4 regions of the Streptomyces sp. NPDC046859 genome follow, and region 1 is predicted to be linked to each of the others. Evidence: riboswitches for the same ligand, from Rfam matches in the RefSeq annotation. Region 1 holds a riboswitch; each other region holds the start of a gene.

Evidence for each region. A riboswitch is a leader RNA that binds a small molecule or an ion and turns the genes downstream of it on or off. The one in region 1 is predicted to bind cobalamin.
Region 2: linked by a shared signal. The riboswitch ahead of ABZ899_RS07685 ((2Fe-2S) ferredoxin domain-containing protein) and the one ahead of ABZ899_RS12775 (ribonucleoside-diphosphate reductase subunit alpha) in region 1 are both predicted to bind cobalamin.
Region 3: linked by a shared signal. The riboswitch ahead of ABZ899_RS31205 (ABC transporter substrate-binding protein) and the one ahead of ABZ899_RS12775 (ribonucleoside-diphosphate reductase subunit alpha) in region 1 are both predicted to bind cobalamin.
Region 4: linked by a shared signal. The riboswitch ahead of ABZ899_RS09950 (cobalamin biosynthesis protein) and the one ahead of ABZ899_RS12775 (ribonucleoside-diphosphate reductase subunit alpha) in region 1 are both predicted to bind cobalamin.

What each region holds. Positions count from the first base shown of each region.
Region 1 covers NZ_JBEYXR010000007.1:97,722-100,654, reverse strand. Annotated here, with positions in the region: gene ABZ899_RS12775 (ribonucleoside-diphosphate reductase subunit alpha) at 1-1,318, opposite strand, end outside; cobalamin riboswitch at 1,443-1,603, opposite strand; gene ABZ899_RS12770 (GNAT family N-acetyltransferase) at 1,621-2,127, opposite strand; gene mctP (monocarboxylate uptake permease MctP) at 2,255-2,933, opposite strand, start outside.
Region 2 covers NZ_JBEYXR010000004.1:297,886-300,818, forward strand. Annotated here, with positions in the region: partial or broken gene ABZ899_RS07680 (transposase) at 1-591, opposite strand, end outside; gene ABZ899_RS07685 ((2Fe-2S) ferredoxin domain-containing protein) at 960-1,370, opposite strand; cobalamin riboswitch at 1,428-1,605, opposite strand; gene ABZ899_RS07690 (methylmalonyl-CoA mutase family protein) at 1,747-2,933, shown strand, end outside.
Region 3 covers NZ_JBEYXR010000030.1:55,102-58,034, forward strand. Annotated here, with positions in the region: gene ABZ899_RS31195 (GntR family transcriptional regulator) at 218-691, opposite strand; gene ABZ899_RS31200 (hypothetical protein) at 684-1,052, opposite strand; cobalamin riboswitch at 1,648-1,769, shown strand; gene ABZ899_RS31205 (ABC transporter substrate-binding protein) at 1,818-2,843, shown strand; gene ABZ899_RS31210 (iron ABC transporter permease) at 2,840-2,933, shown strand, end outside.
Region 4 covers NZ_JBEYXR010000005.1:357,754-360,686, reverse strand. Annotated here, with positions in the region: gene ABZ899_RS09960 (inorganic phosphate transporter) at 1-701, shown strand, start outside; gene ABZ899_RS09955 (hypothetical protein) at 739-960, shown strand; cobalamin riboswitch at 1,067-1,210, shown strand; gene ABZ899_RS09950 (cobalamin biosynthesis protein) at 1,309-2,268, shown strand; gene ABZ899_RS09945 (cobyric acid synthase) at 2,265-2,933, shown strand, end outside.

The sequences.
Region 1 (2,933 bases):
CCAGGATCTCGGTGCACAGGTTGGAGGAGTGCACGACGTGCCCGGGCAGGGCGGTCTGGTTGGCGGTCCGGTTGGCGGCGTCCTTGAAGGTCATCCAGCCGTTGCCGGTCTGCGCGAGGGTGCGCATCATACGGCCGTACAGCTCACGGGCCGGGAGGGTCTTGCGGGCCAGCCCCGCGCGCTCCGCCTCGCGGTACGCCGCGTCGAACTCCTCGCCCCACAGGTCGACCAGGTGGGGCACGTCGGCGGGGGAGAACAGGCTCCACGGCCCGTCGGCCTCGACCCGGCGCATGAACTCGTCCGGGACCCAGTGCGCGAGGTTCAGGTTGTGCGTACGGCGGGCGTCCTCACCGGTGTTGTCCCGCAGCTCCAGGAACTCCTCGATGTCGGAGTGCCAGGTCTCCAGGTAGACCGCGGCGGCGCCCTTGCGCCGGCCGCCCTGGTTCACGGCGGCGACCGAGGCGTCCAGCGTCTTCAGGAACGGCACGATGCCGTTGGAGTGCCCGTTCGTCCCCCGGATCAGCGAACCCCGGGCCCGGACGCGGGAGTACGACAGACCGATGCCGCCCGCGTGCTTGGACAGGCGCGCGACCTGGTGGTAGCGGTCGTAGATCGAGTCCAGCTCGTCCTTGGGGGAGTCCAGGAGGTAGCACGACGACATCTGGGGGTGCCGGGTGCCGGAGTTGAAGAGGGTGGGGGAGGACGGCAGGTACTCCAGGCGGCTCATCAGTCGGTAGAGCGCGGCGACCTCGTCCACCGCTCCGGCTGTGTCGTCGGCGGCGAGACCCGCGGCGACGCGCAGCAGGAAGTGCTGGGGCGTCTCGATCACCTTGCGGGTGTGCGGGTGCCGCAGCAGGTAGCGGCTGTGGAGGGTGCGCAGGCCGAAGTAGCCGAACCGGTCGTCGGCGGCGGGGTCGACGAGCGCGTCGAGCCGGCCGGCGTGCGCCCGGACGAACGCGGCCGTCCGGTCGGCGACGAGGCCCTCGCGGTGCCCGGTCGCGACCGACTCGGTGAAGGTCGTGACGCCCTGCGAGGCCGCCTCGGCGGCGATGGAGCGGGTGAGCAGCCGCGCGGCCAGCCTGCTGTACGCGGGGTCCTCGGAGATGAGCCCGGCCGCCGCCTCGGTGGCGAGCTCGCGCAGCTCCGTCTCGTCGGCCCGGGCGGACCGGCCGCGCAGCGCGGCGCCGGCGATCCGGCCGGGGTCGGCGTCGGGGAGGTCGGCGGTCAGCTCGGTCAGGGTCCGCAACAGCGCGGCACCGGGACCGTCGTTCTCCGGTTCGGCCGCCGCTGAGGCCGGTTCGGCTGGCGCGATGGTCACGTGAGGCTCTCCCTCGCTCGGCACTGGGCCTCGCGGAGGCAGGGGGCAGCTCACGAGCGCACGGGGCGTCGCGTCCACCGGCCCATTCCCCGAGGCCCGGACGTCGGAGCGCACCGGCCGGGGGTGGCCGGGACGCACTGTCGGCAGGTCCTCGGACTGACGATGTGCACGCGACATGCACAGGTACACCGTTGCGGGACAGTTCCGGATTCGCACCGGATTCCCCTGCGGCGACAGCGAGCATGAGCATACATCTTGTGCTCGCCCGCCGCGCCACCCCTAGATGTTGTGGCGTACTGGTGTCAGAGCGTCAACTCATAGGTGATGAGCATGAGGTCGGTCAGCTCCGGCAGGGGGTTCCAGTCCCGGTCCGGTGTGCGGACGAAGCCCAGGCGCTCGTAGAGGCGGTGGGCGGAGTGCATGGTGGACTGGGAGGAGAGGATCACCCGCACACACCCCTCCGTGGCGCGGGCGCGGTCGACGCAGGCGCGGACCAGCGCCTCGCCGGCTCCACGGCCCCGGGCCGCGTGGTCGACGGCGAGCATACGGATCTCCGCCTCGCCGCGGCGGGCCAGATCGGCCATCGGGCCGCCGTCCGGGACGAAGGTCACGCCGCCGAGGACGCGGTCGTGCTCGACGGCCACGAGCACCTGTGCGGCCGCCGCGCGCCTGGCCACGTCCTTGAGCTCGCCGAGGTAGTCGTCGCTCTCGCCGAAGTCGAGGAAGCCGTCCTGGAGATAGGCCCGTGCGGTGATCTCGCCGAGGATGCCGTACTCGCCTGGGTCCGCCTGCCGGATCACGATGTCCATACGGCGAGTCTGCCGTAGGAGGTGTCCCGCCGGTCAGGCCGGGCCCCGGCGTCGCCGACGGGACAACCCCCGCGCACACGGCGGCGGGCCGCCGGATCTCTCCGACGGCCCGCCGTGTGCCGGTGGTTCAGTGGGCCGAGCCCGCCGTGGCCGGCGGCAGCTCCACCTGGACGCCGGGGTCACCCGCGTCCGCCGTGTAGTCCTCCGGCTTCGTCTCGTCGACGCCCTCGGGCGCCTTCGCGGCCCTCAGGACGAAGGTCAGGACGACCGTGACCAGCACATTGAGCACGAACGCCGTCAGACCGATGTAGCCGATCTCACCGATGCCCGGGATCTCCTTGGCCGAGCCGCCGAAGTGCTTCTGCGTCGGCGACGCCACCCCGTACGCGGCGACCGTGCCGTAGAGCATGCCGACCGCCCAGCCGGCCAGCAGCGCCCAGCGGTGGAACCAGCGGGTGAACAGGCCGCCGACCAGGGCCGGGAAGGTCTGCAGGATCCAGATGCCGCCCAGCAGCTGGAAGTTGATGGCGACCGTCTTGTCCATGGTGAGGACGAAGACGAGCGCGCCCACCTTCACCAGGAGGGACACGATCTTGGAGACCTTGGTCTCCTGGGCGGGCGTGGCGTCGGGCCTGATGAAGTCCTTGTAGATGTTGCGGGTGAACAGGTTCGCCGCCGCGATGGACATGATCGCCGCCGGTACCAGCGCCCCGATGCCGATGGCCGCGAAGGCCACGCCGGCGAACCAGTCGGGGAACATGTTCTCGAACAGCTGCGGGATCGCCAGCTGCCCGTTCTGCACCTTG
Region 2 (2,933 bases), on a different contig from region 1:
AGCCCGGACGAGCATCACGCGGGCGGAGTTCTTGTCCCTGGGGGATACGACTCCGCACGCGGTGCAGGTGTGGGTACGTTCCGAAAGAGGAAGTGCGTGCTTGGTTCTCGCTCCGCACGACGCGCAGTCCATGGTGGTATGTGCGGGATTGACGAGGCGGATGTCCCGCCCGTGCTTGCGACCCATCTCGATCAGGGCGGTCTTGGTGGCGCCGATCGCGGCGTCCGCCGCCTTGCGCGCCATCGTGGACTTGGCGAGGAACTTCGGCCGGAAGTCCTCGACGGCGATCGCATCGTGGTCGCGGACCACGGACTTGGCCCATTTGCGGGCGGTGTCCTGCCGCTGCCGGGCGACCTTCTTGTGCAGCTTCGCGGCCCGCAGCTGCGCCTGCCGGTAGCCCTTGGACGCGGCCTGCCCGCGTGCGGGCTTGCGGCGGGCCATCATCCGCTGGTAGCAGGCGAGTTTGTGTGCGGCGTTCTTCCCATGCTGGGTGTGGGGGAGGTCGTGGGCGTCGGACGTGGTGGTCGCGGTCTCCTTGACGCCCCAGTCCACGCCGAGGACACGGCCCGTGGCCGGGAGCGGCTGGGCTTCGGTCAACTCCGAGATCCTGCATCTGCTTGAGGTCGCCCTCACCACCATGGACGGCGACGACCAATCGCCCTGACGGCGATGGCTCCTTCCTCGCCCTGCTCCGCAGGGGTCCGATTCCTCCAGGCCTGAAGGCCGGGGCATCCTCGGAGGTATCAGGTGACCGCCCGTTCGATGTTCAACCGTTCATGGGGGCGTGGAGCGAGGGTGGCGTGAAGGTGTGGAGGTCGGGCGGACCGGGCCAGGCCGCCTGACCCGGGCCGCCACCCCACGCGGACTCTCGCCGGCCTGCCCGCACCGGTGGGCGACCACCTGCGCGCGACGCCGCCAGGATGACGCCTGAACCCGTCACCGCCGCGACGAGCGGATGGTCAGCCGTTCCCGGGGGCGCGGGACGAGGGCGGGGGGAAGGTGTGGAGGTCGAGGATCTCCGGGCAGGGGGCGACGCCGGGGCCACCCGCCCGGACCCAGGCGATGACGTCCTCGGTGGCGTCCGGATCGTTGACGAGGCCGAGCCAGACCGGGCGGGCGCCCGCCGCCCGCGCCGCGGCGGAGGGCTGGACGACGACCACGTTGGCGTGGTCGCAGACGTCGAGGCAGTCCGAGACGCGTACGGGCACGCTGTCCCTCAGCCGGGCGGCCTGACGGGCATGGTCCACACCGGCCACCTTCGGGCTGCCGCAGCAGCAGTCCCGGCAGAGCACGACCCGGCAGGGCGGGGACGGGGGGCGCCGGTCCGGGAGCGGCGGCTCGGACGACGGCGGGGGCGGGGGTACGGGCATGACTGCCTTCGGGTCGGGGCTCGTACGCGGAGCCGGCCTGCGGAGGTCCTCCCCGCCCGGTGGCGCGGAGGTGCCGGCAGGTCTTCGGACTCGGGTTCGTCCCGGCGGGGCGCCTTCCCGGTCTCCCAGTGGCGTGCCTGCCCCGCCCGTCCCCCTCACCGCTGCGCGTCAGTTCCGGATTCGCACCGGATTCCCTGGCCCCGCAAGGGGCTCGACCAGCTCCGCGAGGCTATCAAGTCGGGGCCGCGAGCGGCTCCTCCGTCGTGCCCGCGCAGGCCGCGGAGGAGTGCGGAGACGCAGGTCACAATCTGGAAGAGGGCAAGGTCACAGCCGTGCCCCCTGCTGCTCCTTTGGCGATCTGACCTAGCATCCGAGCATGACGGTCCTGCCTGACGACGGGCTCTCGCTGGCCGCCGAGTTCCCTGACGCAACCCATGAGCAGTGGCAACACCTGGTGGAGGGTGTGCTGCGCAAGGCGGGCAAGGACGTGTCGGGGACGGCTGCCGAGGACGCCCTGTCCACCCCACTCGAGGACGGGATGCGCTCCCGCCCCCTGTACACCGCGCGCGACGCCGCGCCCGACCCCGGCCTGCCCGGCTTCACCCCGTTCGTCCGGGGCGGGCGCCCCGAGGGCAACACGGCCGGCGGCTGGGACGTACGGCAGCGGCACACCACGGCCGCGGACGGCGTGGTGCTGGCGGACCTGGAGAACGGCGTCACCTCGCTCTGGCTGGTCCTCGGCGACGCCGGCATCCCGGTGTCCTCCCTCGGCCGGGCCCTCGACGGCGTCTACCTCGACCTCGCCCCGGTCGTCCTGGACGCGGGCGCCGGGACGGAGACCGCCGCACACGCCCTGCTGGACCTGTACGCGGAGCGCGGCGTCGCCAAGGACGCGGCGCGCGGCAACCTCGGCGCCGACCCGCTCGGCCACGAGGCCCGCACCGGCACGTCCCTCCCGTTCGCGCCGGCCGCCGTGCTGGCCCGGCGGTGCGCCGAGGAGTACCCGGGGCTGCGGGCGCTGACCGTGGACGCCCTGCCGTACCACGAGGCCGGCGGCTCGGCCGCGCAGGAGCTCGGTTCCGCGCTGGCGACCGGTGTGGCGTATCTGCGCGAGCTCACCGAGGCCGGCCTGACGGTCGAACAGGCCGCCGCCCAGCTGGAGTTCCGCTACGCGGCCACCGCCGACCAGTTCCTGACCATTGCCAAGCTGCGGGCGGCGCGCCGCATGTGGGCGCGGGTGACCGAGGTGTCCGGGGCGCCCAGCGCCCAGGTGCAGCACGCCGTCACCTCGCCGGTGATGATGACGCGCCGCGACCCGTGGGTGAACATGCTGCGCACGACGGTCGCCACGCTCGCGGCCGGCGTCGGCGGCGCCGACTCGGTGACGGTGCTGCCCTTCGACCACGCGCTGGGCCTGCCCGACGCGTTCGCGCGGCGCATCGCGCGCAACACCTCGACCATCCTCATCGAGGAGTCCCACCTGGCCCGGGTCATCGACCCGGCGGGCGGCTCCTGGTACGTGGAGCGGCTGACGGACGAACTCGCCCACGCGGGCTGGGAGTT
Region 3 (2,933 bases), on a different contig from region 1:
CCTGTGTGGCCCGGTCCAGGGCGGACATGACGTGACCCCTGAGCGGAGGTGCGGCCGACGATGTTGTCCACGCCTCCACCGAAGTTCCCGAAGAGGAAAGGGCACGCACGGACCTCTTGCGGATGTGAACCGGCCGCCGAACGGAGCGCCCCAGCCCACGCCTGCGGCGGAGCAGCGCATGCCTTGCGCACTGAACAGCGCGCAAGGCTCCTCGACTTCACCTGCCACGCACGCCCGTGCCCGGGATGGTCGCCGACGCCTCCGTCGGTTTGACGCCCTCAGTTGCGCTGTGGTCCTTTGCCTTGACCGGCTCGGACCCCGAGTCCAGAGCGTTGCGGACGGCGGTCAGGATGTCCTCGGTGCCGGCGCCGAGTGCACGGGCTGCCGAGGTGAAGTCGCGTGCCAGCGTGTCCAGTTGATGGACATCGTGCCCGTGCGCGGCCGGGAGTTCGGCCACCCGGGTACCCGCGCCCCGGCGGGTCCGGATCAATCTCGCGGCCTCCAGCTCGCGGTAGGCACGGGCCACGGTGCCCGGCGCCAGACCGAGGTCTGCAGCGAGTTGCCGAACGGTCGGCAGGCGCTCGCCCTCGGCCAGCCGGCCGGTACGGATGAGCGCGGCCAACTGGGCACGGATCTGCTCGTACGGCGGTACCTGGCTGGTGGTGTCGACACGGACGGTGCGTTCACTCATCGTCGCCACTCCCCTCGTCCGCCACACCGTCGTCCACCGCCCGTGGCGCCACCACGGTGAGCACGGACCATCCGAACGTGAACACGCTCAGCAGACCCAGGGGGCAGATCACCACGATGGTGACCGCGCCGAGCGGGCCGGCGCAGGGCCCGTCCGTGAGCGCGACGAGAAGCATCAGTACGACGAGAAGGACCTGACACGACACCAGCAGTCCCCAGGCTCCCACGATGGCCCAGGCACGGTCGCGACGCTGCCGGTGGTCGCCCGGCCCGAACTCGAAGCCGATCGCCAGGCCGGACCATCGGGCGTAATGGTCGGCGTGGTCGAGGAACCGGGACTGGAGCGGGACGGTGTCGAGCACGTGAAGATCCCCCAAGGCACCTTGTACCAAACGATGGATACAAGATGCCCTGCTGCGAAAACTTGTGTCAAACCATCGACACAAGAAAGCGCCGACGTCTCCGCCAGACGAAACCTGCCTCGCCTCATCCACCCGCCCGCCCAAGCCGCACTCCCCCCACCGAGTCCGCGAGACGAGGACCACCCGGACAGCGCCGCCAACGGAGGCCGACCCCCATGCCGACCTCGACGACACGCAGACCCCGAACCCGCCGTCCCCCACCGTGGAAAGGCGACGGCCAGGGTGACGCCGCGCTTCGCGATCGGCGCTGACGCCCGTACCGGAAACCGCCCAGGCGGTTCTGGCCCGGCGGCACGGCTTCTCAGGGTGCACAGCGCGGCGGAGCGGCGACGGATGGCCGAGGAGGCGGGGTTCGGCCGCGGGCAGGTCTTCGGCGGGTTCGAGGGGCGCCCTTACGACGAGAGCGCTGAACGACTCACCCTTCGGGCCGTCCGCGAAGCGTGAGGGAGGCGTGGTGCGCACGGCCGGGTCCGCGCGCCCTTTTGCCTGCGACGCGGGGAATCGTAAGATCACCTGGTCATCGCCGCGACGGGAGACAGGAAGCCGGTGCGAATCCGGCACGGTCCCGCCACTGTGACCGGGGAGCGCCCCTCCGACACGCCACTGCGCGCCGCGCGGGAAGGCGGAGGAAGCGTCGATCCGGGAGTCAGGACACTGGTCCGTCGCGGGCCCGATCCGAGGAGCGCGGACTCCAGGAGGCTTCACGTGTCCCAGCTGTTCACCCCTGCCCGCACGCGCGGGCTCCTTCGTGCCACGGCCGCTGCCGTGGCTCTGTCGTCAGTGCTGTTGACCACGAGCTGCGGTGCGGCCGACGAGAGCGGCGGGGACGCGAAGGCGACCGCGGCCGTGCCCGCGGGTTTCCCGGTCACCATCGACAACTGCGGCGTGAGGAGGACGTACGACAAGCCGCCGTCACGGGTGGTCACCATCCACCAGCACCCGGCTGAACTCATGCTCGCCCTCGGCCTGAAGGATCGCATGGTCGGCAAGGCCTTCCCCGACTCCGCGGTTCTGCCCGAGCTGAAGAAGGATTACGAGGCGGTTCCCGAACTGGCGCGCAAGGAACCGTCGTTCGAGAAGGTCCTGGATGCCGAACCCGAACTCGTCTACGGCGGCTACGGCAGTGCCTTCGCCGAGAAGGAGGGCCGCTCCCGCTCAGCGTTCGCCGACGCGGGCATCGACACCTACCTCAACCGTGAGTACTGCGGCAAGAAGAAGGTGACGATGGAGGACACCTACGACGAGATCCGCACCATCGGCAAGATCTTCGGTGTCTCGGACCGGGCCGACAAGCTGGTCACCGAACTCAGGGGCCGCGTCGGCAAGGCCGCAGGCACGGTCGAAGGCGAGCCCGAGGTGCCCGTCTTCGTCTACGACAGCGGCGACAAGGCCGCATTCACCGCGGGCGGCAAGAGCCTGGGCACCGAGCTGATCCGCCTGGCCGGCGGCGAGAACGTCTTCGCCGACCTCGACGACGTCTTCGGCGATGTCTCCTGGGAGCAGGTCATCGAGCGCAAACCGGAGGTCATCGCCATCTACGACTACGCCGGTGCCGGAAACGTCGAGCAGAAGAAGCGGTTCCTGCTGTCCCAGCCCGCGCTCGCCGACGTACCCGCTGTCAGGAACAAGCGATTCGTCGTCCTGCCGCTGACCGCCACCCTGGTGGGAATCCGCTCGGCCTACGCGGTCGACGACCTGGCCCGCGGACTGCACCCCGAGAGCTTCCGGTGACCCGGACCGCCACCGGCGCGTCCACGGAGCGCAGGGTCCGACCACGGAAGACCACGCAGCCAGGAGGGGGCCGCACGCGGCTGGCCGTCA
Region 4 (2,933 bases), on a different contig from region 1:
TCGCCTCCGCGGGCCTCGTCTCCCTCGCCCACGGCACCAACGACGCCCAGAAGACCATGGGCATCATCACCCTCGCCCTCGTCGCGGGCGGCACCCTCGCCCCCGACTCGGACCCGCCCACCTGGGTCATCCTCTCCGCCGGCCTGGCCATCGCGCTCGGCACCTACCTGGGCGGCTGGCGGATCATCCGCACCATGGGCAAGGGCCTGACCGACCTCCAGCCGCAGCAGGGCTTCGCCGCCCAGACCAGCGCGGCGACGGTCATCCTGGCCTCCTCCCACCTCGGCTTCTCCCTGTCCACCACGCACTCGGTCTCCGGCTCCGTGATGGGCGCCGGTCTGGGCCGCAAGGGCGGCGTGGTCCGCTGGTCCACGGCCACCCGGATGTTCGTCGCCTGGGGCCTGACCCTGCCGGCCGCCGCGCTGGTCGCCGCGCTCGCCGAGTACGTGACGGGTCTCGGCGACTGGGGCACCGCCGCCGTCGCGGTCTTCCTGGTCGCCTCCAGCGCCGCCATCTGGAAGATCTCCCGCCGCGAGGTCATCGACCACACCAACGTCACCGACTACGACGAGCCCGCCGGCGTGGTCACCACCGCCATGGCCGCCGTGACCCCGCCTCCCGCGGGCACGGTGACCGAGGACCTCGCGGTCACCCTCCCCGCACCGGCATCCGGAGCCGAGCCCTCCAAGGCCGGCGTGTGACCCCCGGTCCCCCCTCCCGGCAACACAAGGAAGCAGCATGAAGATCGACTGGGCGTCCCTCGGCTCCGTCTTCGGTGTCAGTCTCGTCGTCACGGTGGCCCTCGTGGGCCTGTTCACCCTCGGCATCGCGGGCCTCTCGCGCCGCGAACGGGCGGTCGCCCAGGGCGACTCGGCCGCGCTCGCGGTCACCGGCGCGTACGCGTGCTTCGCGGCGTGCACGGCGGCCGTGGCGTACGGCATCTATCTCATCGTGGCCTGACGCACGGCGCGCGACTCCTGAGGTGCGTGACGGGACACCGTCGCGCACCTTCGGTGTGTGTGGGCCTGCGCACACTCTCCCGTCGCAGGTCACAGGCAAGTTGACGGCCGTCGCGACCCATGGTGGACTTCCGGAGCCATCTACGGCGGCAGAAGAGGAAGCCGGTGCGAATCCGGCGCGGTCCCGCCACTGTCACCGGGGTAGTAACCCCCGGGAGCCAGGAACTCTCGCCGCCGGTCTCGTCGAACCAGGGCGTGGACACCCTGAGTGAGGACATCACGCGATGCTCGCCTGCCGCTCGTCACGCAGTACCGGACCCCTGTCCGACGCCACCACCGGCTGAACCCCATGCGTGCCGAACGCGTCTTCGCGTACGGCGCCGCCGCCGGACTCCTCGGTGACCTGCTGCTCGGCGATCCACGCCGTGGGCATCCGGTCGCCGCGTTCGGACGTGCCGCGGGCGCCGTGGAACGAGTGCTGTGGCGCGACCACCGCGCCTGGGGTGTGCTGCACACCGCCGTGTGCGCCGGTGGCGCCGTGGCGGCCGCCGCGCTGGGCGCACGTGCCGTGCGCCCCTCCCCCGCCGCCTCCGTCGCCCTGACCGGCGCCGTCACCTGGGCCGTCGTCGGCGGCACGTCGCTCGCCCGGGAGGCCCGGGCCGTCGGACGTGCCCTGGAGGCAGGCGACGTCGAGGCGGCGCGGGCGCGGCTGCCGCATCTGTGCGGCCGCGACCCGCAGGCGCTGGACGCCGACGGGATCGCGCGGGCGGTCGTGGAGTCCGTCGCCGAGAACACCTCGGACGCCGTGGTCGGCGCCCTGGTGTGGGGAGCCGTCGCCGGCGTGCCGGGCCTCGCCGGGTTCCGGGCCGTCAACACCCTCGACGCCATGGTCGGGCACCGCTCCCCCGAGTACCGCCGCTACGGCTGGGCCTCGGCCCGTCTCGACGACGTGGCCGGCTGGCCGGGTGCCCGGCTGACCGCCGCGCTGGCCGCCGTCGCCGGGGGCGACCCCCGGGGCGCCGTACGGGCCTGGCGCGCGGACGCGCACCGGCATCCCAGCCCCAACGCGGGCCCGGTGGAGGCGTCGTTCGCGGGCGCGCTCGGGGTGCGGCTCGGCGGGACGCTGTCGTACGGCGGGCGGGTGGAGCACCGGCCCGTGCTGAACGGCGCCGCCGGACGGGCCGTCCGGGTCGCCGACATCGAGCGGGCCGTGCGTCTCTCCCAGCGGGTCGGGGTGCTCGCCCTGGGCGTGTGCGCCGGGGCGCGGCTCCTGCTCGGGCGGCGCGGGGCGAGAGGACGTGTCTCGTGAAGGGCGGGCTGCTCGTCGCCGGCACGACCTCCGACGCCGGCAAGAGCGTCGTCACCGCCGGGATCTGCCGGTGGCTGGTGCGCCAGGGCGTGAAGGTCGCGCCCTTCAAGGCGCAGAACATGTCGCTGAACTCGTTCGTCACCCGCGAGGGCGCGGAGATCGGGCGGGCGCAGGCCATGCAGGCCCAGGCGTGCCGTATCGAGCCGACCGCGCTGATGAACCCCGTCCTGCTGAAGCCGGGCGGGGACCAGAGCAGTCAGGTGGTGCTGCTGGGCAGGCCGGTGGGCGAGATGAGCGCACGCGGCTACCACGGCGGACGGCAGCAGCGGCTGCTCGGCACCGTGCTGGACTCCCTCGCCGAACTGCGGGCCACGTACGACGCGGTGATCTGCGAGGGGGCCGGTTCCCCGGCCGAGATCAATCTGCGGCGCACCGACATCGTGAACATGGGGATCGCACGCGGCGCGGGGCTGCCCGTGCTGGTCGTGGGCGACATCGACCGGGGCGGTGTCTTCGCCTCGTTCTTCGGGACCGTGGCGCTGCTGTCCCGCGAGGACCAGGAGCTGGTCGCCGGGTTCCTCGTCAACAAGTTCCGCGGCGACGTCTCGCTCCTCGAACCCGGCCTCGACATGCTGCACGGCCTCACCGGACGGCGGACGTACGGC